DNA from 4 places in the Bradyrhizobium sp. SBR1B genome. Region 1 is predicted to be linked to each of the others. Evidence: predicted binding sites of a transcription regulator. Region 1 holds the regulator's gene; each other region holds the start of a gene.

The links. The regulator PhoB, encoded in region 1, activates phosphate uptake and scavenging genes when phosphate is short. The targets are predictions, from matches to a motif close to TGTCATNNANCTGTCAT.
Region 2: a site for PhoB is predicted at 4,761-4,777, ahead of GGD61_RS03475 (UDP-2,3-diacylglucosamine diphosphatase). Genes of this name have one in related genera too.
Region 3: a site for PhoB is predicted at 3,817-3,833, ahead of GGD61_RS26075 (STN domain-containing protein). Genes of this name have one in related genera too.
Region 4: a site for PhoB is predicted at 3,156-3,172, ahead of GGD61_RS20880 (DUF2794 domain-containing protein). Genes of this name have one in related genera too.

The regions. Positions count from the first base shown of each region.
Region 1 covers NZ_JACIHC010000005.1:258,976-266,229, reverse strand. Annotated here, with positions in the region: gene pstS (phosphate ABC transporter substrate-binding protein PstS) at 1-341, shown strand, start outside; gene pstC (phosphate ABC transporter permease subunit PstC) at 533-1,522, shown strand; gene pstA (phosphate ABC transporter permease PstA) at 1,527-2,378, shown strand; gene pstB (phosphate ABC transporter ATP-binding protein PstB) at 2,375-3,193, shown strand; gene phoU (phosphate signaling complex protein PhoU) at 3,205-3,921, shown strand; gene phoB (phosphate regulon transcriptional regulator PhoB) at 3,945-4,652, shown strand; gene GGD61_RS15960 (GcrA family cell cycle regulator) at 4,882-5,394, opposite strand; gene GGD61_RS15955 (aspartate aminotransferase family protein) at 5,851-7,059, shown strand; gene argF (ornithine carbamoyltransferase) at 7,059-7,254, shown strand, end outside.
Region 2 covers NZ_JACIHC010000001.1:687,722-694,975, forward strand. Annotated here, with positions in the region: gene GGD61_RS03460 (caspase family protein) at 1-1,534, shown strand, start outside; gene GGD61_RS03465 (threonine/serine dehydratase) at 1,820-2,803, opposite strand; gene GGD61_RS03470 (glycosyltransferase family 1 protein) at 2,868-3,911, opposite strand; gene GGD61_RS03475 (UDP-2,3-diacylglucosamine diphosphatase) at 3,925-4,737, opposite strand; gene thiD (bifunctional hydroxymethylpyrimidine kinase/phosphomethylpyrimidine kinase) at 4,981-5,781, opposite strand; gene GGD61_RS03485 (PAS domain S-box protein) at 6,134-7,254, shown strand, end outside.
Region 3 covers NZ_JACIHC010000012.1:38,846-46,099, forward strand. Annotated here, with positions in the region: gene GGD61_RS40735 (filamentous haemagglutinin family protein) at 2,878-3,714, shown strand; gene GGD61_RS26075 (STN domain-containing protein) at 3,906-4,679, shown strand; gene GGD61_RS26080 (energy transducer TonB) at 4,676-5,401, shown strand; gene GGD61_RS26085 (RNA polymerase sigma factor) at 5,592-6,134, shown strand; gene GGD61_RS26090 (FecR domain-containing protein) at 6,554-7,254, shown strand, end outside.
Region 4 covers NZ_JACIHC010000007.1:328,570-335,823, forward strand. Annotated here, with positions in the region: gene acnA (aconitate hydratase AcnA) at 1-1,609, shown strand, start outside; gene GGD61_RS20875 (thioredoxin family protein) at 1,844-2,620, shown strand; gene GGD61_RS20880 (DUF2794 domain-containing protein) at 3,236-3,604, shown strand; gene GGD61_RS20885 (GNAT family N-acetyltransferase) at 3,813-4,343, opposite strand; gene GGD61_RS20890 (Bax inhibitor-1/YccA family protein) at 4,672-5,463, opposite strand; gene GGD61_RS20895 (ABC transporter permease) at 5,745-7,254, opposite strand, start outside.

The DNA of each region.
Region 1 (7,254 bases):
TGACCTACACCGGTCTCGTCAACAAGGCCGGCAAGCCGGTGCAGCCGACCGTCGAAGCCTTCCAGGCGGCCGCCTCCAACGCCGACTGGGCCAAGGCGCCCGGCTACTACGTCATCCTGACCGACCAGCCCGGCGAGAAGTCCTGGCCGATCACCGCGGCGACCTTCATCCTCATGCACAAGGACGCCACCGACAAGGCGGCCTCGCAGGAAGCCATCAAGTTCTTCCGCTGGGCCTTCAAGAGCGGCGGCAAGGCGGCTGAACAGCTCGACTACATCCCGATGCCCGAAGGCGTCGTGACCCTGATCGAGAAGACCTGGGCTGCCGAGATCAAGAGCTAAGTAGGGCTCTCGCGTCCCGGACGCGGCGCGGCCCTGGCGATACGAAGCATCGTCCAGCGTGCCGCTCCGCGAGAGCCGGGACCCGCAAGACTTCCGCTCCGGATCGGTCACGCCGTGTCCGGAGCGCGAGACCGACAAAAAGACTGACAACAAGCGTATATTATCGGGCACAGGGGATCGGCGTGGCAGAAATGGCCGTTCAGAGCGATGTAATCGACGACGCCGGACCGTATGACCGCGCCAAGGCCTTGAGCGCGTTCAAGCTCGGCGACGTTGCCTTCTACTGGATCACGCGGCTGTCCGCGATCTCGGTGCTCCTCATTCTCGGTGGCATCATCGTCTCGCTGATCGTCGGCGCGTTCCCGGCGATGAAGGAATACGGCTTCTCCTTCCTGTGGACGCAGCGCTGGGCGCCGTCGGCCGATCCGCCCGTGCTCGGCGCGCTCGGGCCGATGTATGGCACGCTCGTCACCTCCTTCATCGCGATGCTGATCGCCATTCCCGTCGGTCTCGGCATCGCGATCTTCCTCACCGAGCTCTGCCCGCAATGGCTGCGTCGCCCGATCGGCATGGCGATCGAGCTGCTCGCCGGCATTCCCTCGATCATCTACGGCATGTGGGGCTTCTTCGTGCTGGGCCCGTTCCTGGCCAATACCTTCCAGCCCTTCATGATCAGGATCTTCGACGGCGTGCCCGTGCTGGGCGCGATCTTCGCAGGTCCGCCGTCCTATCTCAGCACGTTCAACGCCGCGCTGATCCTCGCCATCATGGTGCTGCCCTTCATCACCTCGATCTCGGTCGACGTGTTCAAGACGGTGCCGCCGGTGCTGAAGGAGGCCGCCTACGGCGTCGGCTGCACCACCTGGGAAGTCGTCCGCAGCGTGGTGATCCCCTACACCCGCGTCGGCATCATCGGCGGCGTCATGCTGGCGCTGGGCCGCGCGCTCGGCGAGACCATGGCGGTGACCTTCATCATCGGCAATTCGTTCCGCATCTCCTCATCGATCTTCGCGCCGGGCACCACGATCTCGGCGGCGATCGCATCCGAGTTCGCCGAGAGCGACGGCCTGCACCAGTCCGGCCTGATCCTGCTCGGCCTCTTGCTGTTCGTGCTGACGTTCTTCGTGCTGGCCGCAGCGCGGCTGATGCTGATGCGGCTGGACAAGAAGGCGGGGAAGTAACGTCATGGCGCTCAATCCGATCTATTCGCGTCGTCGCCGCAAGGATATCGTCATCCGCGGCCTCTGCTTCGCCGCGGCTGCCTTCGGCGTCACCTGGCTCGCGCTGATCCTGGTCACGCTGCTCTTCAACGGCCTAGCCGGCCTCAATCTTCAGATCTTCGTCGCGGATACGCCGCCGCCCGGTTCGACCGAAGGCGGCCTGCGCAACGCGATCGTCGGTTCGATCATCATGACGTTGATCGGCGTCGGCATCGGCGCGCCGCTCGGCCTGTTCGCCGGTACCTACCTTGCCGAATACGGCCGCAACGACAAGCTGACCTCGGTGATCCGCTTCATCAACGACATCCTGCTCTCGGCGCCCTCGATCATCATCGGCCTGTTCATCTATGGCGCGGTGGTGGTGCCGATGCGTGGCTTCTCCGCGATCGCGGGCGCGCTCGCGCTCGCCGTCATCGTGATCCCGGTCGTGCTGCGCACCACCGAGGACATGCTGCTGCTGGTGCCGAATCCCCTGCGCGAGGCGGCCTCGGCGCTCGGCCTGCCGCGCTCGCTGGTGATCAAGCGTATCGCCTATCGTGCGGCCCGGTCGGGCCTCATCACCGGCGTGCTGCTCGCCACCGCCCGCGTCGCCGGCGAGACCGCGCCGCTGCTCTTCACCGCGCTGTCGAACCAGTTCTTCAGCCTCGGCCTGAACAAGACGATGGCCAACCTGCCGGTTACCATCAACAACTTCGTCCAGAGCCCCTATGCCTATTGGAAGCAGCTCGCCTGGAGCGGCGCGCTGCTGATCACGCTCACCGTGCTTGCCCTGAACATTGGCGCGCGCATCCTCGGCGCCGAGAGGACTGCAAAATGACCGACCTGTCCGTATCCATGAGTTCCAACGCTCATCTGGCCTCGCAGCCGCTGCCGGAAGCTCCGGCCAAGGTGACGGTGCGCAATCTCAATTTCTATTACGGCGAGCACCACGCGCTGAAGAACATCAACCTGACGCTGGGCGCCAACCGCGTCACGGCGTTCATCGGCCCGTCGGGCTGCGGCAAGTCGACCCTGCTGCGCATCTTCAACCGGATGTACGATCTCTATCCGGGCCAGCGCGCCACCGGTCAGCTCATGCTGGACCAGACCAACGTCCTCGACCCCAGGCTCGACCTCAATCTGCTGCGCGCCCGGGTCGGCATGGTGTTCCAGAAGCCGACGCCGTTCCCGATGACGATCTACGAGAACATCGCCTTCGGCATCCGCCTCTACGAGAAGATCTCGAAGTCCGAGATGGACGACCGCGTCGAGAAGGCGCTGCGCGGCGGCGCGCTGTGGAACGAGGTCAAGGACAAGCTCAACGCCTCCGGCCTGTCGCTCTCCGGCGGCCAGCAGCAGCGCCTGTGCATCGCCCGCACCGTCGCGGTGCGCCCTGAAGTGATTTTGTTCGACGAGCCCTGCTCGGCGCTCGACCCGATCTCGACCGCCAAGGTCGAGGAGCTGATCCAGGAACTGTCCGAGAACTACACGATCGCGATCGTCACCCACAACATGCAGCAGGCGGCGCGCGTCTCCGACAAGACCGCCTTCATGTATCTCGGCGAGCTGATCGAGTTCGACGACACCAGCAAGATCTTCACGTCGCCGAGCGACCGGCGCACGCAGGATTACATCACCGGCCGGTTCGGCTGAGGAGACGCGACATGGGTACTGAACATACCGCAAAGGCTTTCGACACCGACCTCCAGGAGCTCACCCGCCTGGTCGCCGAGATGGGCGGCATCGCCGAGCGCATGATCGTCGATTCCGTCGACGCGCTGATCCGCCGCGACGTCGCGCTCGGCCAGCGCGTCGTCACCATCGACGCCGAGCTCGACGCGCTGCAGAAGCGCATCGAGGAACGGGCGGTGCTCACCATCGCCCGCCGCCAGCCGATGGCGGTGGACCTGCGCGAGATCGTCGGCGCCATGCGCGTTGCGACCGACCTCGAGCGCATCGGCGACCTCGCCAAGAACATGGGCAAGCGCGTCGCCGCGCTGGAGACCGACTTCCATCCGCTGAAGCTGTTCCGCGGCCTGGAGCACATGACCGACCTCGTGCAGCAGCAGGTCAAGTCGGTGCTGGACGCCTATGCCGCGCATGACCTGCCGGCGGCGATGGCGGTGTGGAAGGGCGACGAGGAAGTCGACGCGATCTGCACCTCGCTGTTCCGCGAGCTCCTCACCTACATGATGGAGGATCCGCGCAACATCTCGTTCTGCATCCATCTGATGTTCTGCGCCAAGAACATCGAGCGGATCGGCGACCACGCCACCAACATCGCCGAGACCGTGTTCTACATGATCGAAGGCCAGGCGATCACCGACAAGCGGCCGAAGGGCGACATGACCACCTTCGCCACGACGGTCCCGAATACCTGAAGACTTGAAGGAGCGACGACCCGATGGGCGCACGCATTATGGTGGTTGAGGACGAGGAAGCTCTCACCGAGCTGCTTCGCTACAACCTCGAAGGCGACGGCTATGACGTCGAGACGGTCATGCGCGGCGACGACGCCGACACCCGCCTCAAGGAGCACATCCCGGACCTGATCGTGCTCGACTGGATGCTGCCGGGCCTGTCGGGCATCGAGCTGTGCCGCCGCCTGCGCACCCGGCCCGACACCAAGCAGCTCCCGATCATCATGCTCACCGCGCGCGGCGAGGAGAGCGAGCGGGTGCGGGGGCTTGCGACCGGCGCCGACGACTACATCGTCAAGCCGTTCTCGGTGCCGGAGCTTTTGGCGCGCGTGAAGGGCCTGCTGCGGCGCGCCAGTCCTGAGCGGCTCGCGACAGTGCTGGCCTATGGCGACATCGAGCTCGACCGCGACAAGCGCCGCGTGGCGCGCTCGGGCCGGCCGATCGATCTCGGCCCGACCGAATATCGCCTGCTGGAGTTCTTCCTGGAGCATCCCGGCCGCGTGTTCTCGCGCGAGCAGCTGCTCGACAGCGTCTGGGGTCGCGACATCTACATCGATGAGCGCACTGTCGACGTCCATATCGGCCGCTTGCGCAAGCTGCTCAATCTCGGCCGCGAGCAGGACCCGATCCGTACCGTCCGCGGCGCCGGCTACGCGCTCGACGACCGCTTCGCGAAGGCGGAGCAGACGTAAGGTTTGCTGGCGTTGGCTTTGGCGGGCTGCCGCCGCATTCTCCGGCGTCGTCCCTGCGAAAGCAGGGACCCATAACCACAGGCAGTGGTTTGGCGAAGACTCGGAGTGACCATCTCGCGCGACAACTGCGCCTTGTGGTTATGGATCCCCGCGTTCGCGGGGAATGACACCGAGTTGGTTGAGGCGCCGTCGTGTGACGGCTGCCGTCTTTGCGATCAGCTAGATCCGCTCAGCGCGGACCCGGCTTCGCCGGGGCGCGCCGGCGATCCGCCGCTGGCTGATACGCCACGCGCGAGTGCTGGGCGCAGTAGGGCAGGCCGGACAGTGCCTTGCCGCCGCAGAAGAAGAAATCCGGGCTCGAGGGATCGCCGACCGGCCAGTGGCAGGTCGCCTCGTTGAGCTCGAGCAGCGACAGCCGCTGGCCCATCGGCACCACGTTGTCATAGGTGACGGGTTCAGCCTCCACCTCGACCTCGAAGGCCTGCGCCAGCGCGGTGTTGCCGCGCGCGATGGGGCGGGTCACCCGCATCATGTGCTGCGCGGGACGCGCCTTGCGCGGCCGGGGCGCTGCCGATGAAGGGCTCTTGGCGCGGCCGGACAGACCGAGCCTGTGCACTTTGCCGATCACGGCATTGCGGGTCACATTGCCGAGCTCAGCTGCGATCTGGCTGGCCGAAAGTCCGGCCTCCCAGAGCTTTTTCAGCTGCTCGACGCGATCGTCGGACCAGGTCAAAACCGTCATTGCACCCTTTCCCTCGCTACGCGCCAGCCATCCTGGGGCCTCGCAGCGATTGCCTAAGCCTTCAAAAACCCGTGCCGTCAGAATCCCTTAAGGCTCGCCGGGCGCGTGACTGACGCCCGAACGTTTACGCCGGTACAAGAGGACTCTTGGGATCAGAACCGCTGCACGAGATGTCGTATCTGACAATCCAAACGCTACAATATGGCGTGACTCCCGCGCAAGAGTCCGCCGACTCGCTTCCACATGTTCCGTGGTGAAAACCCGCAAAATCGGCACCGCAAGACTACGGATTCAGCGTTTCCTGAGGCTTTCCGGGCGGCATTGACACCCGTCTTGCCAAGCATAAGATAGTCCCGCGTGCCGCCCTTAAAAGGCGGCACGTTTCGTTTTCCGGGCCGGTCGATGGTGCGTTGCGCAATGCACGCGTCACACCGTCCGCAACATTCAAGTGACATCATGACTAACAGCGCAGCGCCGCATTTGCTCCCCGTTTTCGCCAGAGCCGACCTCGGCTTCGAGCGCGGCGAAGGCTGCTGGCTGATCGCGACCAATGGCGATCGCTATCTCGATTTCACCTCGGGCGTGGCAGTGAATGCGCTCGGCCATTGCCACCCGCATCTGATCAAGGCGCTGCAGGAGCAGGCGACCAAGCTCTGGCACATGTCGAACCTGTTCCAGAGCCCGGACGGCGAGAAGCTCGCGAGCCGGCTTTGCAACGAAAGCTTTGCCGACTTCGTGTTCTTCTGCAATTCGGGCGCCGAAGCGCTGGAAGGTGTGATCAAGCTGGTCCGCCATCATCACTTCTCCAAGGGGCATCCGGAACGTTATCGCATCATCACCTTCGAAGGCGCCTTTCACGGCCGTACGCTGGCAACGCTCGCCGCGACCGGCTCTGCAAAATATCTCGAAGGCTTCGGCCCGCCCATGGAAGGCTTCGACCAGGTGCCGCATGGCGATATCGAGGCCGTCAAGAAGGCGATCGGCCCGCACACCGCCGGCATCCTGATCGAGCCGATCCAGGGCGAGGGCGGCGTGCGCTCGGCAACGCCGACCTTCCTCAAGGCGTTGCGCCAGCTTTGCGACGAGAAGGGCCTGCTGCTCGCCTTCGACGAGGTGCAGACCGGCATGGGCCGCAGCGGCGATCTGTTCGCCTATCGGCGCACCGGCGTCACGCCTGACGTGATGTCGCTGGCAAAGGCGCTCGGCGGCGGCTTCCCGATCGGCGCAGTGCTGGCGACCGCGGATGCGGCAGCCGGCATGGGGCCCGGCTCGCACGGCTCGACCTTCGGCGGCAATCCGCTGGCGATCTCCGCGGCCAACGCGGTGCTCGACGTCATGCTCCAGCCCGGCTTCTTCGACCACGTGCAGAAGATGTCGCTGCTGCTGAAGCAGAAGCTCGCCTCCGTGATCGACCGTCATGGCGATGTCGTCAGCGAAGTGCGCGGCGAGGGCCTTCTGATCGGCATCAAGGCCGTGGTGCCCTCCGGCGATCTCGTCGCGGCGCTGCGCAATGAAAAACTGCTCACGGTCGGGGCCGGCGACAATGTCGTGCGTTTCCTGCCACCGCTGATCGTGACCGAAGCCGAGATCGAGGACAGCGTCGGGCGGTTAGAGCGCGCCTGCGCCGCGATCTCGTCCAGCCAGACCAAGCGGGCGGCAAGCTGATGAGCAAGTCCCCGAAGCACTTCCTCGATATCAACGAGCTGCCGCTGTCGGAGCTCAAGACCATGCTCGCGGCGTCCTCCGCCATGAAGGCGAAGCAGAAGGCGCAGCAGCCGGTGCGGCCGCTCGAAGGCAAGACGCTGGCGATGATCTTCGAGCGCCCGTCGACCCGGACACGCGTGTCGTTCGACGTCGCGA
Region 2 (7,254 bases), on a different contig from region 1:
CGACATGCTCCGCGTGGTGCAGGACTTCTCCGCCAAGGTGTCCGCGCGCGGTCCGAACACGGTGGCGATGGTCTATTACGCCGGTCACGGCGTGCAGCTCGCCGGCGAGAACTATCTCGTTCCCGTCGACGCCAAGGTGTCGAGCCAGACCGAGCTCGTCAATAATTCGGTGCGGCTGGTCGACGTGATGTCGACGCTGGAGACGATCCCGAGCCGCATGCGTATCGTCATCCTCGATGCCTGCCGCAACAACCCGTTCCCTGATGTCAATGACGCCGGCCGCGGCCTTGCCATCGTCGATGCGCCGAACGGCTCGATCGTCGGTTACTCGACCGCACCGGGCGCTGAAGCGCTCGACGGCACCGGCGGTCACAGCCCCTACACGCAGGCGTTCCTGAACGTCGCACGTGAACCCAACGTGCCGATCGAGCAGCTGTTCAAGCGCGTTCGCCTGCAGGTGAACCAGTCCACCAGCGGTGCGCAGATCCCGTGGGAGAGCTCTTCGCTGACCTCGGACTTCACCTTCTTCGGTGACACCGCGGTTGCCGCCAACCGCGCGCCGGTCAGGGCACCGGTGGTGCAGATGGCCTCCAACCTGCCGAGCCGCTCGACGCGTCAGGCCTATGACTATGTCGTGTCGGAGGGCCGGCCGGAATATTATCAGGAGTTCATCCGGATGTACCCGCACGACCCGCTGTGCGACCACGTCCGCTGGCTGCTCAACAACATCCTGCTCTCGCAGGCCTGGCACAAGGCGGTGCTCGTGAATTCGCCGGTTGCCTACAAGACCTTCTATGACAGCTACGGCACCAGCCCCTATGCGCAAATGGCCCTGAAGCTGCAGATGCAGCCGAAGCAGATCCCCTTGATGCAGGCGACCAAGTTCCTGGCCCCGCAGAACATTGCTCCGACCTTCAAGATCGGCAATCTCAGCCAGCCGAAGTACATGCCGCTGCAGCAGGGTAATGGCGGCCAGATCAACGGTAATCTGCCGGTCGTGCAGAAGCCGGTCGACGGCATTGTCATCGGCAAGCTCGGCAATGGTGGCCAGATCGGCAACCTGCCCTCGGGCAACAACCAGCCGAACGGCACGCCGTCACAGACCCCGGGCAAGATCGTCACCCTGCCTGCGCCGACCAACACGACCACCAGCAATGGCGGCATCGGCAAGATCGTCACCCTGCCGGCGACCAACAACAAGCCGGACGCTGGTAACGCCAATGGCAAGCCGGGCAAGATCGTGAGCATGCCGGTGAATGTCGGCAAGGGCGGCACGAAGATCGAGACGAAGCCGGTCAACGTTCAGACGCAGAACAACCCGATCCGCGTCAACAACGGCAACACCGGCATCGTGAAGCCCAACAACAATCCGGTGAACAAGGTGCAGGTGCAGAACAACGTCCAGAACAACCGCCCGCAGCTCAACACGATGCCGAGCCGCGTGGTCAACAGCAACAACAACTTCCGGCAGTCGATGAACCAGGCGCCGAGCATGAATGGCGGCGGCAACCGTCGCGGCGGCTTCATGCACTGATTGGGAGAAGAAGAAGGTGCGCTCCCTCCCCCGCTTGCGGGGGAGGGTTGGGGAGAGGGTGTCTCCACAACGGGACAGTCCCCAAGAGGAAAGAGCCCCCGCCCGGCGCTTCGCGCCGACCTCCCCCGCAAGCGGGAGAGGTTGCACCGAGCAAGCGGTTAGTTCGATCCACAAGATCGACAAACACAAAAAAGCGGCAGAGCGGCAACGCTCTGCCCCTTCTTCATAAACCCTTAGATGTGGTCATTCCGGGATGCGCCGAGAGGCGCAGGCCCGGAACGACGGCTAGGCCACCAGCTCGGCGAACAGGTCGGCGTCGACATTGCCGCCGGAGAGCACGATCACGACGTTCTTGCCGGCGACATCGAGCCGGCCCGCCAGCAGCGCGGCCAGCCCCACCGCGCCTCCCGGCTCCACCACGAGTTTCAGCTCGCGATAGGCGAAGGCGACGGCGGCGCCGACTTCCTTGTCCGACGCGGTGACGCCGCGCGCGAGCAGCTTGCTGTTGATCGCGAAGGTCATCTCGCCGGGGATCAGGGCCATCAGCGCATCGCAGATGGTGCGGCCCGCGGGTGGATGCGGCTCGCGATGTCCTGCGCTCAGCGAGATGCCGTGATCGTCGAACGCCTCGGGCTCGGCCACCACGATCTCGGCGCGCGGATAGCGTGCCTTCACGGCGGTCGCTACGCCCGCGATTAGGCCGCCGCCGGAGGCCGGTGCCACCACGATGTCGGGGCTAAGGCCGAGGCCAGCCAAGTCTTCCGCGATCTCGCGGCCGGCGGTGCCCTGCCCCGCGATCACGAAGGGATCGTCATAGGGCCTCACCAGCGTCGCACCGCGCTTTTCGGCGATGCCGCGCGAGATCGCCTCGCGGTCGTCCTTGTCGCGATCATAGAGCACGACCTCGGCGCCATAGGATTTGGTGCGCTCGCGCTTGGACAACGGCGCATCCGCGGGCATCACGATGGTCGCCTGCATGTCGAGGATTTTTGCCGCGGCCGCCACGCCCTGGGCGTGGTTGCCGGAGGAGAACGCCACGACGCCGCCGGCGCGCTTGTCCTGCGGGATCGAGAACACTTTGTTGAAGGCGCCGCGGAACTTGAACGAGCCGGTGCGCTGGAGCATCTCCGGTTTCAAGAACACCTTCGCGCCGACGCGCTCGTTGAGCACGGGAAAGGACAACAGCGGAGTGCGGATGGCGTAGGGCGCGATCACGCGCGCTGCGGCGTCGATATCGGCGGGGCCGATCGGGAGGAGCTGTTCGGTCATGGCCGAATGTTATCGCGGCCGATGAGGCCCGGGCAAGACACCTCCGCGCGAGGATTTGTCCTCGTCAGGCCACGAAGCGCGGCTGTTCCGCGCCGTTCCGGCCAGGCAGCACCGCGCCTACCGCCTCAATGCTGGCCACAAAGGCCCTCGCCGAGGCTTCCCAGGTGTAATTGGCCGCGAACGCGACGCAGTCCTGCCGGGAGATATCCAATGCCGCGAAGCAGGCGCTGCGCAAGTCGTGATCGAGCGCGCCGACCGGGGCATCACCGATGACGTCGCGGGGGCCCTTCACCGGGAAAGCGGCCACCGGCAGGCCGCTTGCGAGCGCTTCGAGCAGCACCAGGCCGAACGTGTCGGTCTTGCTCGGAAACACGAAGACGTCGGCGGCCGCATAGATATCCGCCAGTTCCTCGCCGTGCTTCTCGCCGAGGAAGATCGCATCGGGATAGGCCTCTTCGAGCGAGGCGCGCGCGGGGCCGTCGCCGACGATGACCTTGGTGCCGGGCAGATCGAGGTCGAGGAAGCCCTCGAGATTCTTCTCGACGGCGACGCGGCCGACCGACAGGAACACCGGCGCCGGCAGGCAGAGATCGATGGCGCGGGGGTGGAACAGCTGGGTGTCGACGCCGCGCGGCCACAGCACGACATTGTCGAAGCCGCGCTCGGTCAGCTCGCGGGCGAGCGCAGGCGTTGCCGCCATCACGGCGCGGCTGGCGCTGTGGAAGCGGCGCAGCGCCCGCCAGATCAGCGAGCCCGGCACCGGCACGCGGGCGCGGACATATTCGGGAAAGCGGGTGTGGAAGCTGGTCGTGAACGGCAGCCTGCGCTGGCGGCAGTAGCGGCGGACCATCAGGCCGATCGGCCCTTCGGTCGCGATGTGGATGCTGTCGGGGCGCGCCTCCGCGATCAGCTTAGCAATGCGCGCCGGACGCGGCATCGCCAGACGCACGTCGCGATAGCTCGGCATCGCAAAGGTGCGGAACGATTGCGGCGTCAGGAATGTGAATTCGACGCCGAGGCTTTTGCCGGCGTCGGCGAGCTTGGTCAGCGTCCGAACCACACCGTTGACTTGCGGGTGCCAGGCGTCGGTCGCGACCAGGATGCGCATCAGGCGGCCTCTGTTATGCAGCTCTGGCTGCGACCTGCGGGACTTGTGCCGGCTTCTGCAAATGATCCGCCCAGGTGATGATCTCGAAATGGCCGTCGTCGTGCTCGACCAGGGCCGTGCAGCTCTCGACCCAGTCGCCGCAATTCATGTAGCGGATGCCGCCCTCGTCGCGGATCACGGCGTAGTGGATGTGGCCGCAGATCACGCCATCGGCGTCGTGGCGCCGCGCCTCGGCGGCGAGCGCCTGCTCGAACGCGCCGATATAGTTGACGGCGTTCTTGACCTTCTGCTTGGCCCATTGCGACAGCGACCAATAGGGCACGCCAAACAGGCGGCGGAAGAAGTTGACGAAGCGATTCATCTGGATCGCGAAGTCGTAGGCCTTGTCGCCGAGATGGGCGAGCCAGCGCGCGTTCTGCACCACGAGATCGAAGATGTCGCCGTGGATGACGAGATAACGCTTGCCGTCCACGCCGGTGTGGACGGTGTTCTCGACGACGTCGATGCCGCCGAAATGCGTGCCGTAATAGTTGCGCAGGAACTCGTCGTGATTGCCGGGGATGTAGACGACCTTGGCGCCCTTGCGCGCCTTGCGCAGCAGCTTCTGCACGAGGTCATTGTGGGATTGCGGCCAGTTCCAGCTCGATTTCAGCGCCCAGCCGTCGACGATGTCGCCGACCAGATAGATCGTGTCGGCATCATGGTAGCGCAGGAAGTCGAGCAGAAGATCGGCTTGAGAACCGCGGGCTCCGAGATGAACGTCGGAGATGAACAACGTGCGAAAGCGCCGCTCCGGGCTCTCGTCACTCACATCGTAACTTCCCATGCGCCAGCCTGTAACAATGTCCCGTGACAGGGGGATGACCGATTGAACTTTTGAGGCACCTTCAGATACGAATCACGCCTTGCCTCGCCCTCTCCGCGAATATCAGTCGCATGCGACAATCAGGCGACATGGCGCCGCAGGGGGCGCCGCAGCAATCCTACCCTCCCCCTCCAGGGGAGGGTGAACTACCCACACGAGCAGCGCTGAACAGACGAACGGCTGCGCTCCCGCTGGCCGCCCGCCTCAGTAGAACTTGTGGAAATGATGGACCGGGCCGTGGCCATGACCGACGCTGAAGCGGTCAGCGGCTGCGATGGCCGCGCTGATCCAGGTCTTGGAGTTGCGCACGGCAAGCTCCAGACCTTCGCCCTTGGCGAGCCCCGCCGCGACCGCCGAGGACAGCGAGCAGCCGGTGCCATGGGTGTTGCGTGTGGCAACGCGCGGCGCCGCAAGCGCGATCGTGCTTTCGGACGTGACGAGATAGTCGGTGCTCTCGGCGCCCTCGCCGTGTCCGCCCTTGATCAGGACCGCACCGCAGCCGAGCGCCAGCAGGCGATGCCCCTGGGTTTCGATCTCGGCCTCGCTTGCCGCGATCGGCTCGTCGAGCAGAGCCGCGGCCTCCGGCAGATTGGGCGTGATCACCGACGCCAGCGGTATCAGTTTTGTGCGGAGCGCGTCGACGGCCTCGGATGCCAGCAGGCGGTCGCCGGAGGTCGCCACCATCACGGGATCGAGCACGACGTGCCCCGGCGCCCAGCGCGACAGCGCGGCCGCGATCGCATCGATACTGGCGACCTGGGCCACCATGCCGATCTTCACCGCGCCAATGTCGAGATCGGAAAACACCGCATCGATCTGCGCGGTGACGAACTCGGCCGGCACCGCATGAATGCCGGTGACGCCGCGCGTGTTCTGCGCGGTCAAGGCCGTAATGACGGACGCGCCGTAGACGCCGAGCGCGGCAAACGTCTTCAGGTCGGCCTGGATGCCGGCGCCGCCGCTCGAATCGGAGCCGGCGATGGTGAGTGCGACCGGGGTCGTCATCGCCGGGCACCTTTGCTGGATAAGGACACCGCCATGACCTGTCCTAGCGCGGCCGTGGAACACCGGCAAGCGCGCCGAGCCGCGGCCGATAGTGATTCGCGACGCCGTGCATTCCCTGCGAATCAGGCAAACAGCGGGCCGGCTCGCCCCGCAATCGTGCGGACTTGAAAATGCAACCGCGCCGGACCCTTGGTATAGTCTCGAACCTCACCTGCTTCGCCGAAGAGCGCGAGGTGAGAGTGGAACTGTCCAGCGACACCCATGTTGCGGGCTCCCGGCCCGCAAGCCGCCTGGAACGGAATCTTGGGGTGGGAATGATGTGGGCTTTTTTGAACGTCTTCTCGACTCGTCCATGCTGTCGCCGCACGGCATCTGCCTGTTGTGGGAGCCTGAGCTGATCTGGCTTCACGTCGTTTCCGACGCCTGCATCGCCGCCGCCTATTTTTCGATTCCGTTTGCCCTTGCGATCCTGGTCACCAAGCGGCGCGACCTCAAGTTCGGCTGGGTCTATTGGGCCTTCGCGATTTTCATCATGGCGTGCGGCCTCACCCATGTGCTGTCGATCTACACGCTCTGGGTCCCGGTCTATGGCATCGAGGGCATGGTCAAGGCGGCGACCGCGGTGGCGTCCGTGGTCACGGCTGGCGCGCTCTGGCCGCTGTTGCCGAAGATCCTGACGATCCCCTCGCCGTTCGAGCTGCGGCAGGTCCAGGCCGCGCTCGAGGAGGAGGAGATCAAGAGCCGGGACGCGACGCTGCTGCTCAAGCAGGTCAGCGACGCCCAGCGCGCGATGCGCGAGAGCGTGGCGCGCCTCACCGCGATCGTCGAGACCGCGGTCGACGGGGTCATCCTGCTCGACGCGCAGGACCATATTCTGCTGTTCAATCCGGCCTGCGAGCGCTTGTTCGGCTACTCCGCCGACGAGGTCATGGGCCGGAACGTCAGGATGCTGATGCCCGAGGCGGGCACCGCGCCCGACAGCCACGCAAGGCTTTTCGCGACCGCCGGCGAGGCCATCGGCCTGCGCAAGGACGGTTCGACCTTTCCGATGGACGTGTCGGTCGGCCGGACTCGGCAGGACGGCGAATTGATCTTCGTCGGCATCGTCCACGACCTGACCGCGCGCAAGCTGACCGAGCAGCAGCTCCAGCAGGCGCAGAAGATGGAGACGGTCGGTCAGCTCTCCGGCGGCATCGCCCATGACTTCAACAACCTGCTCACCGTCATCATCGGCAACGCCGAGCATCTGAGCGAGCAGCTCAAGGCGAGGCCCGACCTGCGCCGCTTTTCCGAGGACATCTGCCAGTCGGGCGAACGGGGCGCCGAGCTGACGCAGCGCCTGCTCGCATTCAGTCGCCGCCAGTTGCTGCAGCCCCAGACGATCGATTGCCGCGGCCTGCTCGAGTCCATGTTCAAGCTGCTCAAGCGCACCTTGCGCGAGGACATCGAGATCAGGACGGCTTCCAGGCCCGG
Region 3 (7,254 bases), on a different contig from region 1:
GCCGGTATCACCTTTGCGACGGTCGGCACGAGGAAAACCGAAACCGTGACGGCGCCGCCCACGCTGGTCGGTGTTCCCTATAGCGCAGAGGCCAACTCGCCGGGCGCAAGTGCGCCGAATGCGCTCGCTTATTCGGTCCTGTTCCCCTCCATCACCGAGCCGGACGGCTCGAGGGTGGCGGTGCCTTCCTGGAGCTTGGGGCTCGTCGCGGGCGCCACGCCGATGGGCGAAAGCGCCGACCCGACGCGCCTCGCCAGCGGCGCGACGGGCAAGATCACGCTCAGCGAGCAGGCGGGTTACACCTATGTCAGCGGCCTGAATTCCGTCGCCGCGACCGCTCTTGTCGACTCGGTTGCCAGCTTTGGCGCGGGCAGTGCGCCTGGTTCGACGACGATGAATCCCGCCGATTGGCCTGCGAGCCTGGAGTCCACCTCTGGCACCCGTCTCAACAGCAATTCCAGCGCGCAGATTTCTTTCGGTCTGCCGACGGATCCAGCCTACGGCTACGTGCTCGACCTCTGGAATGACTATGCCGCCGCGAAGGGCCTGAACACCAATCCGGCGCAACCGCAGGCCGACTTCAGATGGACCAGCACGGCCGCGAGCGGCGGTAGCCGCCTCAACGTCATCACGAAATACTCGACCTTCAAGGACTTCTACCTGACGAAGATCGTCCCCAATCTTGCGACCATCACTTCGCTCTATGCGACGACCAAGCCCGGGCCGACCACGACCACCGTCAATCCGATCACCATGGTTCGCACCGGCACCGGCGACGTCAGCATCGCGGCGCGTGGTGATCTGCAGCTCAAGGGCGGCGCCTCGATCTATACCGCTGGCCGGCGCGATCTCGCCACGTTCAACGATTTCACCACCGCGCCGGCGAACGCGACCTACGGAGTGGGCGGCGGCCATCTCGCCGTTGCGGTCGGCGGCAATATCGACGTGGCCCTGCCGGCGGACCGCTCGCAGATGCAGCACTATTCGGAGTGGCTAAACCGGCAGGGTGCGACGGATAACGCCTACGTCTTCGGTCCCTGGGCTCATTCCGCATACGGCCAGATGCCGGCTCAACAAAGCTCCTGGTGGATTGACTACGCCAACTTCCTGCGCGGGGTCGGCGCGCTGGGCGGCGGCAATGTCGAGGTCCGCGCCGATGGCGATCTCAACAATCTGACGGTCGCGCTGCCGACCAATGGCCGTGTGCGGGGCGGGCGCTCCACGACGGAGGCAAAGTTCCTGGAACTGCGCAACGGCGGCGCGATGACCGTTGAGGCGGGCGGCGCCGTTCGCGCCGGCTATTACTACATCGGGCGCGGCGCCGGAACGATTACCGCTGGTGAATTTGCGGTCGGGCGCGATGTCAAGGCGCTGGTAGGGACGCAAATCGTCACCTATCCGATCGCCCCGATCCTGTCGCTCGGTGACGCAACCCTGGACGTGCGAACCGCAGGCGACCTGCGGCTGCAAACGGTCCTCGATCCGCTTCTGGTCGGCAAGGGGATGTCCCACGAACTGACGTTCATGAGCAGTCAAAGCGAGCGCACCGCGCTCAACCTGACATCGACGGGCGGAGACGTGATCCTGGTCGGGCAGGCGACATATCTGTCCAAGGACATAACGACGCCGGCCTTGCAGGTGTTTGCGAATGTGAACTCGTTGGCCGCAAATATCTATCCGCCGAAAACGCGCGTCACGGCGCTGAACGGCTCCGTGCTGAACAGCACGCTGTACACGATGCCGAGCAGAAATCCGGAGCTGCGGCTTCTCGCCGCAAACGACGTCCTCGTCGGCGAGATCGTTATGTCCCGCGCTGCGCTCGAGATGATTCCGTCACCGTTCGAGCCTGTGGGAGGCACCGTTTCCTCTCCGGTCAACCTCGGCGGTTCCTCGCCGGACACCCTGAGCGGGCTCCACAACGTCTTGGTCAATCCCTTCTCCGCGCCGGCCAGCAATATCGCCGGCCACACGCTGCATCTGTACAACCTTCGCAATCCCGACCATCTGCCGAACGAGGCAGACTACGAGCCGAGCCGTGTCTATGCCTTGAACGGATCGATCGTTGGAACGCTAATAACCCAGAGCGGCTCGATCCTCACGGCCGGCGTCATGGCCAACGAGCAGACCTGGTTCCGTGCCGGCACGGATATCCGCAACATCAACTACTCACTGCGCAACGTTCATCCGACCGACGTGTCGTTACTCGAGGCTGGCAACGACATCATCGGCGGCCCGGTGCGAGGCTCGATCTTTGTCCAGGGACCGGGCGCAATGCAGGTGAGCGCGGGCCGTGACGTATACGCGCCGGAATTGGCGATCTTCAGCACAGGCAATCAGGAATATGATTCCAACAACCGGCCAAAGGATTTCACGCAGATCCTCGGCCTGCCTCAGCAGAGCGCGGCGATCACCGTGATGGCGGGCCTCAAGGGCAAGCAACCATCCTATGATGCGTTCCTGGCGGTCTATCTCGATCCGGCAAACATCGGGAAGATGCCCGATTATCTCAAGACCACGTTGGCGGACGGCACGGTGGTACCGCTCTATCTCACCGACGCATTCGAGCAACGTTCCTCCGGGCCGCACAGGACCCGCACCGGCATCGTCTCCTTCGTGGAGGACGTGACCGGCGAGAAGCTGTCTCCGCTTGATGCCTGGACCAAATTCCAGACCCTGCCGATGCTGGTGCGCGAACGCTTCGTTCGGCAGGTCTACATGCAGGAGCTACGGGCCGCAGGCGATGACCAGAACACACCCGACACGAGCGGTAAGCCACGCAATGGCGGTTATAATCGCGGTTATGCCGCGATCGAGACGCTGTTCCCGGGCAGCGACTGGGCGGGCGACGTCAGGACCGGAAATGCCAAGTTCCGCACCATGTCGGGCGGCAGCATCGAGGTCTTGACCCCCGGTGGCGGCCTGCAAGTTGCTGCGCTCGGCAAGCCGGCGCCGGTGGAGTTCGGCCTCGTCACACTGGGACCGGGCGACATCAACCTCTTTGCGCGCGACAGCGTCACCGTGAACCGCTCGCGTATCCTGACCTTTGCCGGCGGCAACGAGATCATCTGGTCGACGCAGGGCGACATCGACGCCGGCCGCGGCGCCAAGACCGCGCGCGTGCCCTCGGCGCCGGAGATCCTGACCGATATCGATGCCGTCACGCGCGTGCTCGAGAAGGCCGATATTTCCGGAAGCGGCATCGGAACGATCATCGGCTTCACCGGGGTGACGGAAGGTGACGTCAACCTGATCGCTCCCCAGGGTACCGTGAATGCCGGCGACGCCGGCATCCGCGTCAGCGGCGACATCCTCATTGCGGCGCGCTTCGTCGTCAACGTGGACAACATCCAGGTGTCGGGCCAGAGCAAAGGAGTGCCGAAGGCGGAGGTCAAAACTGCGCCGCTCGCGATCGATACCAAGGACAAGGCTGCAAATGACGCCGTGAAGGACGTGACCAAGCAGGGATCTTCGGATCGGCCGTCGGTGATCATCGTCGAAGTTCTCGGGTACGGCGGTGGCGGCGGCGGTCAGTTTCCTCAGCCCGATGCCGGCGACGATGAGAGGCGGCGGGCGCCCGACAAGCAGAGCTACGATCCGAACGGCATGTTCCGCGTGCTCGGCAATGGCGAGTTCACGGCCGAGCAGTTGAAGAACCTGACGGAGGACGAGCGAGCCGTGCTGTTGCAGCGGCTGGGGCGCAAGGCGTCGCTCTAGGGCAGGGCCCGGGCAGGCATCCGGGTCCGACGTCCGGTCGTGCCGGTTCGTATCGATCGGCCGGGTGGGGCCCCACCCGGCCGATTGCACCGGTTAGATCACTGTCATGCAAACGATATAGAGGAGGCATCGCCCGCGCTTCAACGATCCAAACAGCCGAAGTGCGGTTTCTGGTCGACAAGAGCAGCACGATGAAAGCAGTTACATTGCATGGCGTCGCGGCGTCGGATGCCGACGGTCCTCGAGGCGGTCGCCGCGCCGCGTTCCGCTTGCTGGTGCTATTGCCCGCCTGGCTGATGACGGTCATCCTCGGCGCCAATGCCGCTGAAGAAGACCGGGTGGCGCGTGCGGAAAGGCCGATCGCATTCCGCATTCCGGCACAGTCCCTGGCTGGTGCGCTGCAAGCCTATGGACAGATCACCGGCATTCAAGTGCTCTATGAAAGCAACTCCGCGGTCGGTCGAACGTCGGTCGCGGTTGAAGGAACGTATGCCGCCGATGAAGCGCTGAACCTGCTGCTCGCGGGCACGGAGCTGAAGGTGCGCTATATTCGTCCCGACGCCATCACGCTTGCTCTTCCCAGCGCAGAAGGTGTCGGCTATGCACCTCCGGCGGCTCCGCTCGCAACATCGGACCTGTTCCTGGGAAGATTGCGCGTGCGTCAGACCGGCGATGCCGACGACGCCGCCAGATTGCAGGATTATAGCCAAAGAGTGCAGATGGACATTCAGAATGCACTTCGAAAGAACGCAAGGACGCGCGATGGCAATTATCGCGCGGTGCTGGATATCTGGATCGATCCCGCGCGCACGATCGAACGCACCGAGTTATTCCGCTCGACCGGGGACCATGAACGGGATCTTGCGGTGTCGGCGGCGCTTCGGGGCTTGACGATCAGCAAGCCGGCGCCAGCGAATACGCCACAGCCGGTCCGCGTCGTCATCATGGTGAAGTCCCTGCAATGAGCGACAGCGATGTCCGCCCTGGAAACGAGAAGGGACGAGCGGCGGTCTTTGGACCCTATCGAGACGACGACCTGGATGCCGCCTCGCCATCGGGAGAGTTCTATCGCCTGCTGGGTATTCCCGCCCTGGCGGCCGTTCTTTTCGTTGGTGGCGTTTACTGGATCAGGATGCAAGTGCCAGCCGGCTCTCCGGGGCAACAGTCGGCTGCGATCGTGCAGGTTCAGCTGCTTCCGCGGCCCGATGCCGTTCCGATAGCAGTCGCTTCGGATTCTCAACCGGAAAAGGAGAATGTCGCCAGCAGCGCCGATACGCCATTGAAGGACCCAAATCCGACGCCATCCGACGATCCCGTTCCGGTCCCGAAAGCGAGAAGCTTCACGCCCGGAGACGCTCCGCCCTCAAATGTCATGTCGGCGCCGTCCGCCGTGAGCGGACCTGCCAGCAGTGCCGCCATCAAATTTCAGCAGTCGCTGCTTCGGCACGTTTCGCGCTATCAGCGCTATCCCAACGCGGCGCGCGCGATGCACCTTGAAGGAACGGTCGTCACGCAGTTCGCCATGGCCAGGGATGGTACGCTACTCGGCGTCTGGGTTCGGACGAGCTCGGGTCAATTGCTGCTCGACAAGGAGGCAATCGAGACCATCCGGCGAGCCCAGCCGCTGCCGCCGATTCCGCCCGAGCTGCCGGATCGGCTCAATATTCATCTGGAGCTCGAGTTTTGACCCGCCATGAAGTCCGTGCTTGGGCGATGGACAGGCATTCGTGCAGTGGCGGGCCGGACGCGATGTCGTCGCTCGCGCCTTGTGTCATAAATGTGTAGCCCGGCAACGCTACGACCTTCCGAACCTTTTGCAGTAGTTGCGTAGGCAATGTTTGCGCCGGAAATACCAGAGTATGTTGGGCACGTGAAACGTGGCTGATAGCAATCGAATACGGCTGCGGGGGCAGTTGGTCGAGAACTATGAAGGCCTGATCCGGAAGCTTACGCGCCGGTTAGGATCGGCCGATTTCGCCCACGAAGCCTTGCACGAAACGTTTCTGCGTCTCGACCGAGTCACGGATGCCGAGCCCGTACGCAGTCCTGCCGATTACATCTTTCGTACCGCCATCAATATCGCGAAGGATCGCCAGAAAGCGCAGAACTATCGTGTCAGCGCGTCGGAGATAGATGCGCTTCTCGATATATGTGATGACGAACCCGATCCGGCCAGAGTGGTCGAGGCGCGTTCGGAAATCGAGGCATTCAAGCGCGCGCTTGCCGAGTTGCCGCCACGGCCCCGCGAGGTTCTTCGGAGTATTTCGATCGAGGGGCAACCAGCGCACCAGGTCGCCGCGCGTCTCAATGTCAGCATCCGGACCGTCGAGAGCGATCTGAAGCTGGCGCTTGGCCATTGTGCCGACAGCCTCGAACATACATTGCGACGCCGTCTCGGCGGCCCGCGTCCGCGATCCTGAGCGCGTCGATATTGCAACCCGGCGCATCGGAGGGCTTTTTTCGCCTGGCGCAGGCAGAAGGTTTGATCGATAGGCTATCCTTGCATGGTTTTTCTTCGGGATAGCCGGGCGCCATTCGTCTATCGAATAGATGCACCGGCAGGCGTCTCAGGCCGCGAGCTAAACAGAGGACTTCCGGGGGGAATGACGCAGGTGACGGCAGTGACAGCGATTGCAAGGTGGGCTAAGCCGGCAGTCGCGGCCGCTCGCTTCCCCGACCGCGGATGTGTCTTGCCGTTGATTGCCGGGGCGTTGCGGCCGATGTCCCGGTCCGGAAGGCGCTGTTCGAAATTGAGGGGAATCGATAACATATCGCCTCTGACCGTCTTTGGCCCGGTGTGGGTACCGGTCTGGCGAGTGCGATAGATGGGCTAGGGATCTTGACCGCGACCAACGAAACAACTGAGCCGGATGCGCTTCTGCACGAAGCCCTGGACTTCGTCGTTCGCCTCAAGACGGGTGAACCGACCAGGGCAGACGTCGAGGCGCTGCAAGCGTGGCGTCAGCAAAGCGGCGCGCACGAAGCCGCCTTCAGGAACGCGGCTCGGGTCTTTCGTCATGCGGGCGTCGCTGCGCAGGAGTTGGCGGATCGGCCGGTGACAGGAGACGTCGCACGGCTGACACGAAGACCGGTGTCCCGGCCCATTGGACGGCGCGCCTTTCTGGGAGGTGCGGGCGCCGCGGCAGCGGCCGCGGTGGGGTACGCAATCGTTCGTCCGCCGCTTGGCCTTTGGCCGTCGCTCGGAGAACTCTCCGCCGATTACCGGACCGGAAAGGGCGAGTTGCGCAAAATCGCGGTCGCGCCGAACGTGTCTCTGGAGCTGAATACGCAGACCAGCATCGCGCTGCGTTCGGCGTCAAACGAAACCCGGATTGAACTGATATCGGGTGAAGCCTCTGTAGCGGCGACGTCCGCCGCCACCCCCTTTGTGCTGCTGGCGGCGAATGGTCAGATCTCCGCGGTGGAAGCGGATTTCAACGCGCGTTGCCTCGATGGCGCCGTGTCGGTGACCTGCCTGAGCGGCAGCGTTGATGTTGCGCAAGGCGAGAGAACGGTGCGACTTGGCAGGGCACAGCAGGT
Region 4 (7,254 bases), on a different contig from region 1:
GACGCTGACGCTCGATCTCGCCGACGTCGTGCCGTCGATGGCCGGTCCGAAGCGTCCCGAAGGCCGCATCGCGCTGCCGTCGGTCGCCGAAGGCTTCTCGCTCGCTCTCGGCACCGAGTACAAGAAGGCCGAAGAGCCCAGCAAGCGCTTCGCCGTCGAAGGCAAGGACTTCGAGATCGGCCATGGCGACGTCGTGATCGCCGCCATCACGTCCTGCACCAACACCTCGAACCCGAGCGTGCTGATCGGCGCCGGCCTGCTGGCCCGTAACGCCGCCGCGAAGGGCCTGAAAGCAAAACCGTGGGTGAAGACCTCGCTCGCGCCGGGCAGCCAGGTCGTCGCCGGCTATCTCGCCGATTCCGGTCTGCAGAAGGATCTCGACAAGGTCGGCTTCAACCTGGTCGGCTTCGGCTGCACCACCTGCATCGGCAATTCCGGTCCGCTGCCCGAGGAGATCTCGAAGTCGATCAACGACAACGGCATCGTCGCCGCGGCCGTGCTCTCGGGTAACCGCAACTTCGAAGGCCGCGTCTCGCCCGACGTGCAGGCGAACTATCTGGCCTCGCCGCCGCTGGTGGTCGCGCACGCGCTCGCGGGCAGCGTCACCAAGAACCTCGCCGTCGAGCCGCTCGGCGAGGGCAAGGACGGCAAGCCGGTGTACCTCAAGGACATCTGGCCGACGACCAAGGAGATCAACGCCTTCATGAAGAAGTTCGTGACCGCGTCGATCTTCAAGAAGAAGTATGCCGACGTGTTCAAGGGCGACACCAACTGGCGCAAGATCAAGACCGTCGAGAGCGAGACCTATCGCTGGAACATGTCTTCGACCTATGTGCAGAACCCGCCTTATTTCGACGGCATGAAGAAGGAGCCGGAGCCGGTCACCGACATCGTCGAGGCGCGCATCCTCGCCATGTTCGGCGACAAGATCACCACCGACCACATCTCGCCGGCCGGTTCGATCAAGCTTACCTCTCCGGCTGGAAAATATCTCAGCGAACACCAGGTGCGTCCCGCCGACTTCAACCAGTACGGCACGCGCCGCGGCAACCATGAAGTGATGATGCGCGGCACCTTCGCCAACATCCGCATCAAGAACTTCATGTTGAAGGGCGCGGATGGAAATATCCCTGAGGGCGGTTTGACAAAACACTGGCCCGACGGTGAGCAGATGTCGATCTACGACGCCGCGATGAAGTACCAGCAGGAGCAGGTGCCGCTGGTGGTGTTCGCCGGCGCCGAATACGGCAACGGCTCCTCGCGCGACTGGGCCGCCAAGGGCACGCGCCTGCTCGGCGTGCGCGCCGTGATCTGCCAGAGCTTCGAGCGCATCCATCGCTCCAACCTGGTCGGCATGGGCGTGCTGCCGCTGACCTTCGAGGAGGGCACCTCCTGGTCGTCGCTCGGCCTGATGGGCGACGAGAAGGTCACGCTGCGTGGCCTCGTCGGCGACCTCAAGCCGCGCCAGAAGCTGACCGCGGAGATCGTCTCCGGCGACGGTTCGCTGCAGCGCGTTTCGCTGCTCTGCCGCATCGATACGCTGGACGAGCTCGACTACTACCGGAACGGCGGTATCCTGCACTACGTGCTGCGCAAGCTCGCGGCCTAAGCGCGAATTTGTGAACGGTGGCTCACCGCGACGTGAGTAGAAGGTTAAACGAAGGCGGCCTATCACAAGGCCGCCTTCGTGCGTTTGCGGCATGCTCCAGATGGGCCCGCCCGGCGGAAAACCTCCTTTCGGACGGTTGGCCTGGGCGGTCGGGTGTGTCGCGCCCCGTAAGACTACGGTGACCATCCGGCGATAAGTTCTCCTTCTCACGAGCAATGGTGTGCGGCGTTCGACATGACAACAATGACGGCTTCTCATCTGGTTTCACGTTGGTCCGGTGCTTTCTGGTCGGGAGCTCTCGGCATCTGTGCGATCGTCGCCGTCATCCGTCCTGCCGAAGCCGATCCCCGCGCCGTTGTCGAATTGTTTACCTCGCAGGGCTGCTCCTCCTGCCCGCCCGCCGACCAGATCATCGGCGATCTCTCCAAAGACCCGTCGATCATCGCGCTGAGCATGCCGATCGACTATTGGGACTATCTGGGTTGGAAGGACACGCTGGCGGATTCGCGCTTCTCTGCACGGCAGCGTGCTTATTCGCGCATGCGCGGTGATCGCGAGGTCTACACGCCGCAGGTCGTGGTCAACGGCTCCACCCATGTCATCGGCAGCGATCGTGCCGGCATCGAGAGCGCGATCGGCAAGACCGACAAGGGCACGGGCGTGATGAGCGTGCCGGTGACGATGTCGCTCGCGGGCAAGCAGATCAACGTATCGGTGGCGGCGAGCAACGAGCCGGCCGTCTCGCATGGCGAGGTCTGGATCTGTTCGATCGCCAAGTCAGTCCCGATCGCAATCACCCGAGGCGAGAATCGCGGACAGCAGGTCACCTATCACAACGTGGTGCGCAACCTGCTCAAGGTCGGTGACTGGACCGGGCGTTCGGAAAGCTGGACGGTGCCGATCGAGAACCTCACGCGCGACGGCGTCGACGGCGCGGTGGTCTATGTCCAGGACGGCAGCCGCGAGAAGCCCGGCACGATGCTGGGTGCGGCCTACACGTCGCTGCACTGATTTCAATTCTCTAGCGTCGTACTCACTGCCCACCCTCATGGTGAGGAGCGCGCTCTTGCGCGCGTCTACCGGACGATGTTTCGCATCGCCGTGAGAACCATGCCGGCCCCGCTCATGCGGTTGGGCCTCGATCCTTCGATACGCCACGCGAAGGGAGCGCGGCTCCTCAGGATGAGGGGAGAGACTGTTGGCGCTGATGAGAGGAGAATTTCGCCGGGGCAGAAACATCCCGACACAAACAAAAAAGGACCAACTTGCGTTGGCCCTCCTTGTCGCGCGTACAGACCCGATCCTGTTCGACCCCGGGGGGCTGGGGGCTGAGGAATCCGGAACCGAAAGGACCGGGTCAACGCACCTGAGTCTTTTCGCAATGCAGGGCGGCAGTCGCTAGGCGGAAAAGCGGCGAGAGTATGATTCCTGCTAACGATCCCGTGACGGTTTGCCGCGAGGGAGTTCCACCATAGCGTGTGCCCCGATTCGTAACCGATTCGACCGGTTGAATCAGGAGCCCCTTGCGGCGGTGGCCGGTTGGCGCAATCATGCAGCTGTCATGATCCAGGTTCCGGGGACGGTCTTCGCGGATTCGGGTCATGCCGTGCGATGAGGAAGCGCTCCATGAGTCTGTCGGAGGATGCCGATCCGAGCGAGCAGCGCGCGGCGGCCCGCCCCGCCGCGGCGGCGACGCAACTGAGCCGGGTGACGTTCAACCGGCTCGAGCTGCATCGTATTCTCAATCTCTACGGCCGCATGGTCGCGGACGGCGAATGGCGCGATTATGCCATCGACTTCCTGAGGGATCGCGCCGTGTTCTCGGTCTATCGCCGTGCCTCGGAAGTGCCGATCTATCGCATCGAGAAGGATCCGCGGCTGGCGCGCAAGCAGGGCATGTACAGCGTGATCTCGGCGACGGGGCTGATCCTGCGCCGCGGCCACGAGCTGGAGCGCGTGCTGCTGGTGATCGATCGGAAATTGGCGGTGGTGTAGCCGCACGACCGGTGCCGTAGGGTGGGCAATAGCGCATTGCGCCGTGCCCACGTCCTTTCTCTATCGCCACGAATCGTGGGCACGCTTCGCTTTGCCCACCCTACGACAGCAGTGATGTGGCGAATTCTTCGTAGCCCGGATGAGCGCAGCGACATCCGGGTTTTGTCTCGCGGTGGTCCCGGGTATCGCTTTGCCCACCCTACGAGATCTATTTTGTCGGCACCGTCTTCGCGCCCTCGCCGAGGTCGCGCTGCATCATCACCGTATCAAGCCAGCGGCCGAATTTCAGCCCGACATTGGGATGCGTGCCGATCATCTTGAAGCCGCCCTTGGTGTGCACGCCGATCGAGCCGGCATTGGCGGAATCGCCGATCACCGCGATCATCTGGCGGAAGCCGCGCGCCTCGCATTCGGCGACCAGCCGCTCCAGCAGCTTTGATCCGACACCGCGGCGGTGGAAGGAGGGATCGAGATAGATCGAGTTCTCGACCGTGAAGCGGTAGGCTGGGCGCGGGCGGTAGGCGCCGGCATAGGCATAGCCGGCCACGCGGCCGTCGAGGATAGCGACGAAATAGGGATAGCCGCCGTCGACCAGCGCGCGATAACGGCGCGTCATCTCCACGAGGTCGGGCGGCTCCAGCTCGAACGTCGCGGTGCCCTCGCGGACGGCCTGCTGGTAGATGGCGGTGATGGCGGGAAGGTCGGCCTCGGTTGTGGGCCTGATTTCAGGTGCGGACATGGCGGCAAGATTAGAGCCTTCCCGCTGGCGCTGGAAGGGGCAACGATGTTGCCACACCGTCATTGTGAGCGCAGCGAAGCAATCCAGAAATGCATCCGCGGAGGGACTCTGGATTGCTTCGCTGCGCCCGCAATGACGAGGAGGAAGAGGCGGCACTCGTGGCCTTGTAGCCCGGATGGAGGGAAGCGTAATCCGGGGCCGCCTTATCCGCGGAAAGGACTTTCCCGGATTGCGCTGCGCTCCATCCGGGCTACAAGCGCCACCGCACCCCCAAACAAAAACCCCGGCCTTTCGGCCGGGGTTCCTATCCGTTCTCTCGTCGTTGCGCTTAGTCACGTTGACCGAGGAGCTGCAGCAGCAGCGTGAACAGGTTGATGAAGTTCAGGTACAGCGACAGCGCGCCGGTGATGGCCGCACGCTCTGCGATGTCGCCGCCGGCCGAGGCGTAGCCGTAGATGTAGTCGTTCTTCAGCCGCTGGGTGTCCCAGGCGGTGAGGCCCGCGAACACCAGCACGCCGACCACCGACACGATGAACTGCAGCATCGAGCTCGCCAGGAACAGGTTCACCAGGCTCGCGATGATGATGCCGATCAGGCCCATGAACAGGAACGAGCCCATGCCGGTCAGGTCACGCTTGGTGGTGTAGCCGTAGAGGCTCAGCGCACCGAAGGTGGCCGCAGTGATGAAGAACACCCGCACGATCGAGGTGTGCGTGAACACCAGGAAGATCGACGACAGCGAGATGCCCATCAGCGCCGCGAACACCCAGAACAGGATCTGGGCGGTCGAGGGAGCGAGACGGTTGATGCCCGCCGAGATCACGAACACCATGGCGAGCGGCGCGAGCATGAACAGCCATTTCAGCGGGCTGACGAACATCGCGTAGCCGAACGGGGTCAGGAACAGCTTGCCGACGCGGACGGATTCCGCCGTCGGAACGTCGGTCACGGCAGCCATGTAGACACCGAGCGCGGCAAGGCCGGTGATGGCGAGGCCAATGCTCATGTAGTTGTAGATGCGCAGCATATAGGCGCGCAGGCCGGCATCGACCGTCGCGGCGTCAACACGCCCGGCGGCCCTGCCGAAAGGAGAAGCGTAGTTACGGTCTAGGTCCGACATGGTCGAATTCCCGTTGGTTGGTCCGGTCCGGCACGAGGGTCGCCATGCCGCCGGTTCGTCAAACTCTATCTCGGATACCGACGCCAACCGACTAAATTTTGGCTAACAATCGGGGCTCCGAACCCATTCGATATGTGGGAAACTAACACATTAGCTGCAACCTTCCACGCGCGGCTGAATGTCGCCCTTGGCGGCAATCCTGACGCGAACCTGACGGGCAGTCGTGGTTAATCGCAGAAATCGTGCGATTCTGCTCTCGTGCAGCCATCCGCTACATTTTGTCACAAATTCCGCAACACCGTGGCGGGCTTTTTGTTCAACGCCAGCAGCGTGCCCGCGAGCCCGAGTCCGACCGTGACGACGAGCGCGGCCGCGACCACGCCGGCCGCGCTGCCGGCCTGCCAGACGAAGCTCAGCGTCATCAGCCGCGTCACGATCATCCAGGCCGCGATGCTGCCGGAGATCACCCCGAACACCGCGGTCGCGAGCCCGATCAGGAGGTATTCCAGCGCATAGGCCCCGAGCAGCCGCAGCCGGGTCGCGCCCCGCGTCTTCAGGATCACCGCATCGTAGACCCGGTGGCGATGCCCGGCGGCGAGCGCGCCGCCGAGCACCAGGATCGCCGAGATCAGGGTCACGGCGCTGGCGCCGCGGATCGCCAGCGCCAGATTGGTCACGACAGAGCCGACCGTCTCCATCACCTCGCGCACGCGCACGCTCGTCACCATCGGATAGGCGTCGGCGACCTGCTTGATGATCTTGCCGTCGCCTGCCGCAGTTCCGCCCGTTTCCGTCAGCGTCGCGATGTGGGTGTGGGGGGCGCCCTTGAAGGCGTTCGGCGAGAACACGAGAACGAAGTTGATGCCCATCCCCTGCCAGTCGATGGTGCGCAGATTGCCGATTTTGGCCGGGATGTCGCGGCCGAGCACGTTGACCACGACTTGGTCGCCGAGCTTGAGGCCGAGCCCGTCGGCGATCTTCTTCTCCATCGAGACCAGCGGCGGGCCGGAATAATCGGCGCTCCACCATTCGCCCTCGACCACCTTGGAGCCTTTCGGCAGCTCGCCGGTATAGGTCAGGCCGCGGTCGCTCTGCAGCACCCATTCGGAATCGGTGGTCGGCTTGAGCTCCTCGGCGCGCACGCCGCGCGCGGCGACGATGCGCCCGCGCAGCATCGGCACGTCTTCGACCGTCGCGCCCGGCGCAATCCGGCGCAGATAACCGTCGAACTGCTCGGCCTGCGTGCTCGGGATGTCGATGAAGAAGAAGGACGGCGCGCGGTCGGGCAGGGCTGCCAGGAACTGCCGGCGCAGATTGCCGTCGATCTGGGTGATGGTGACGAGCACGGCGAGCCCGAGCCCCAGCGACAGCACCACCGAGGGCGTCAGCGCGCCCGGCCGGTGGATGTTGGCGATCGCCAGCCGCAGCATCGGCAGCCGCGTCCGCGGCAGCCGCCGCGCGATGGCCATCAGCAGGGCGGCGATGCCGCGCAGCAGGGCGAACACGACGACCGAGGAGGCCACGAACACCGCCGCGATGCGTTTGTCGAACGACAGCCCGATCACGACCGCGATCAGCAGCGCAATCACGACGCCCATGAACACGAGATAGCTCGCGCGCGGCCGATGCCATTCCGAGCTGATGGTGTCGCGGAACAGCGCGGCCACCGGCACGTCGTGGACGCGCCCGAGCGGCCACAGGCCGAAGGCGAGCGCGGTCAGGAGGCCATAAATGAAGGACAGCGCGAGCTCGTCGGCATGCACGGCCGGCACCACCGGCAGCGGCAGCAGC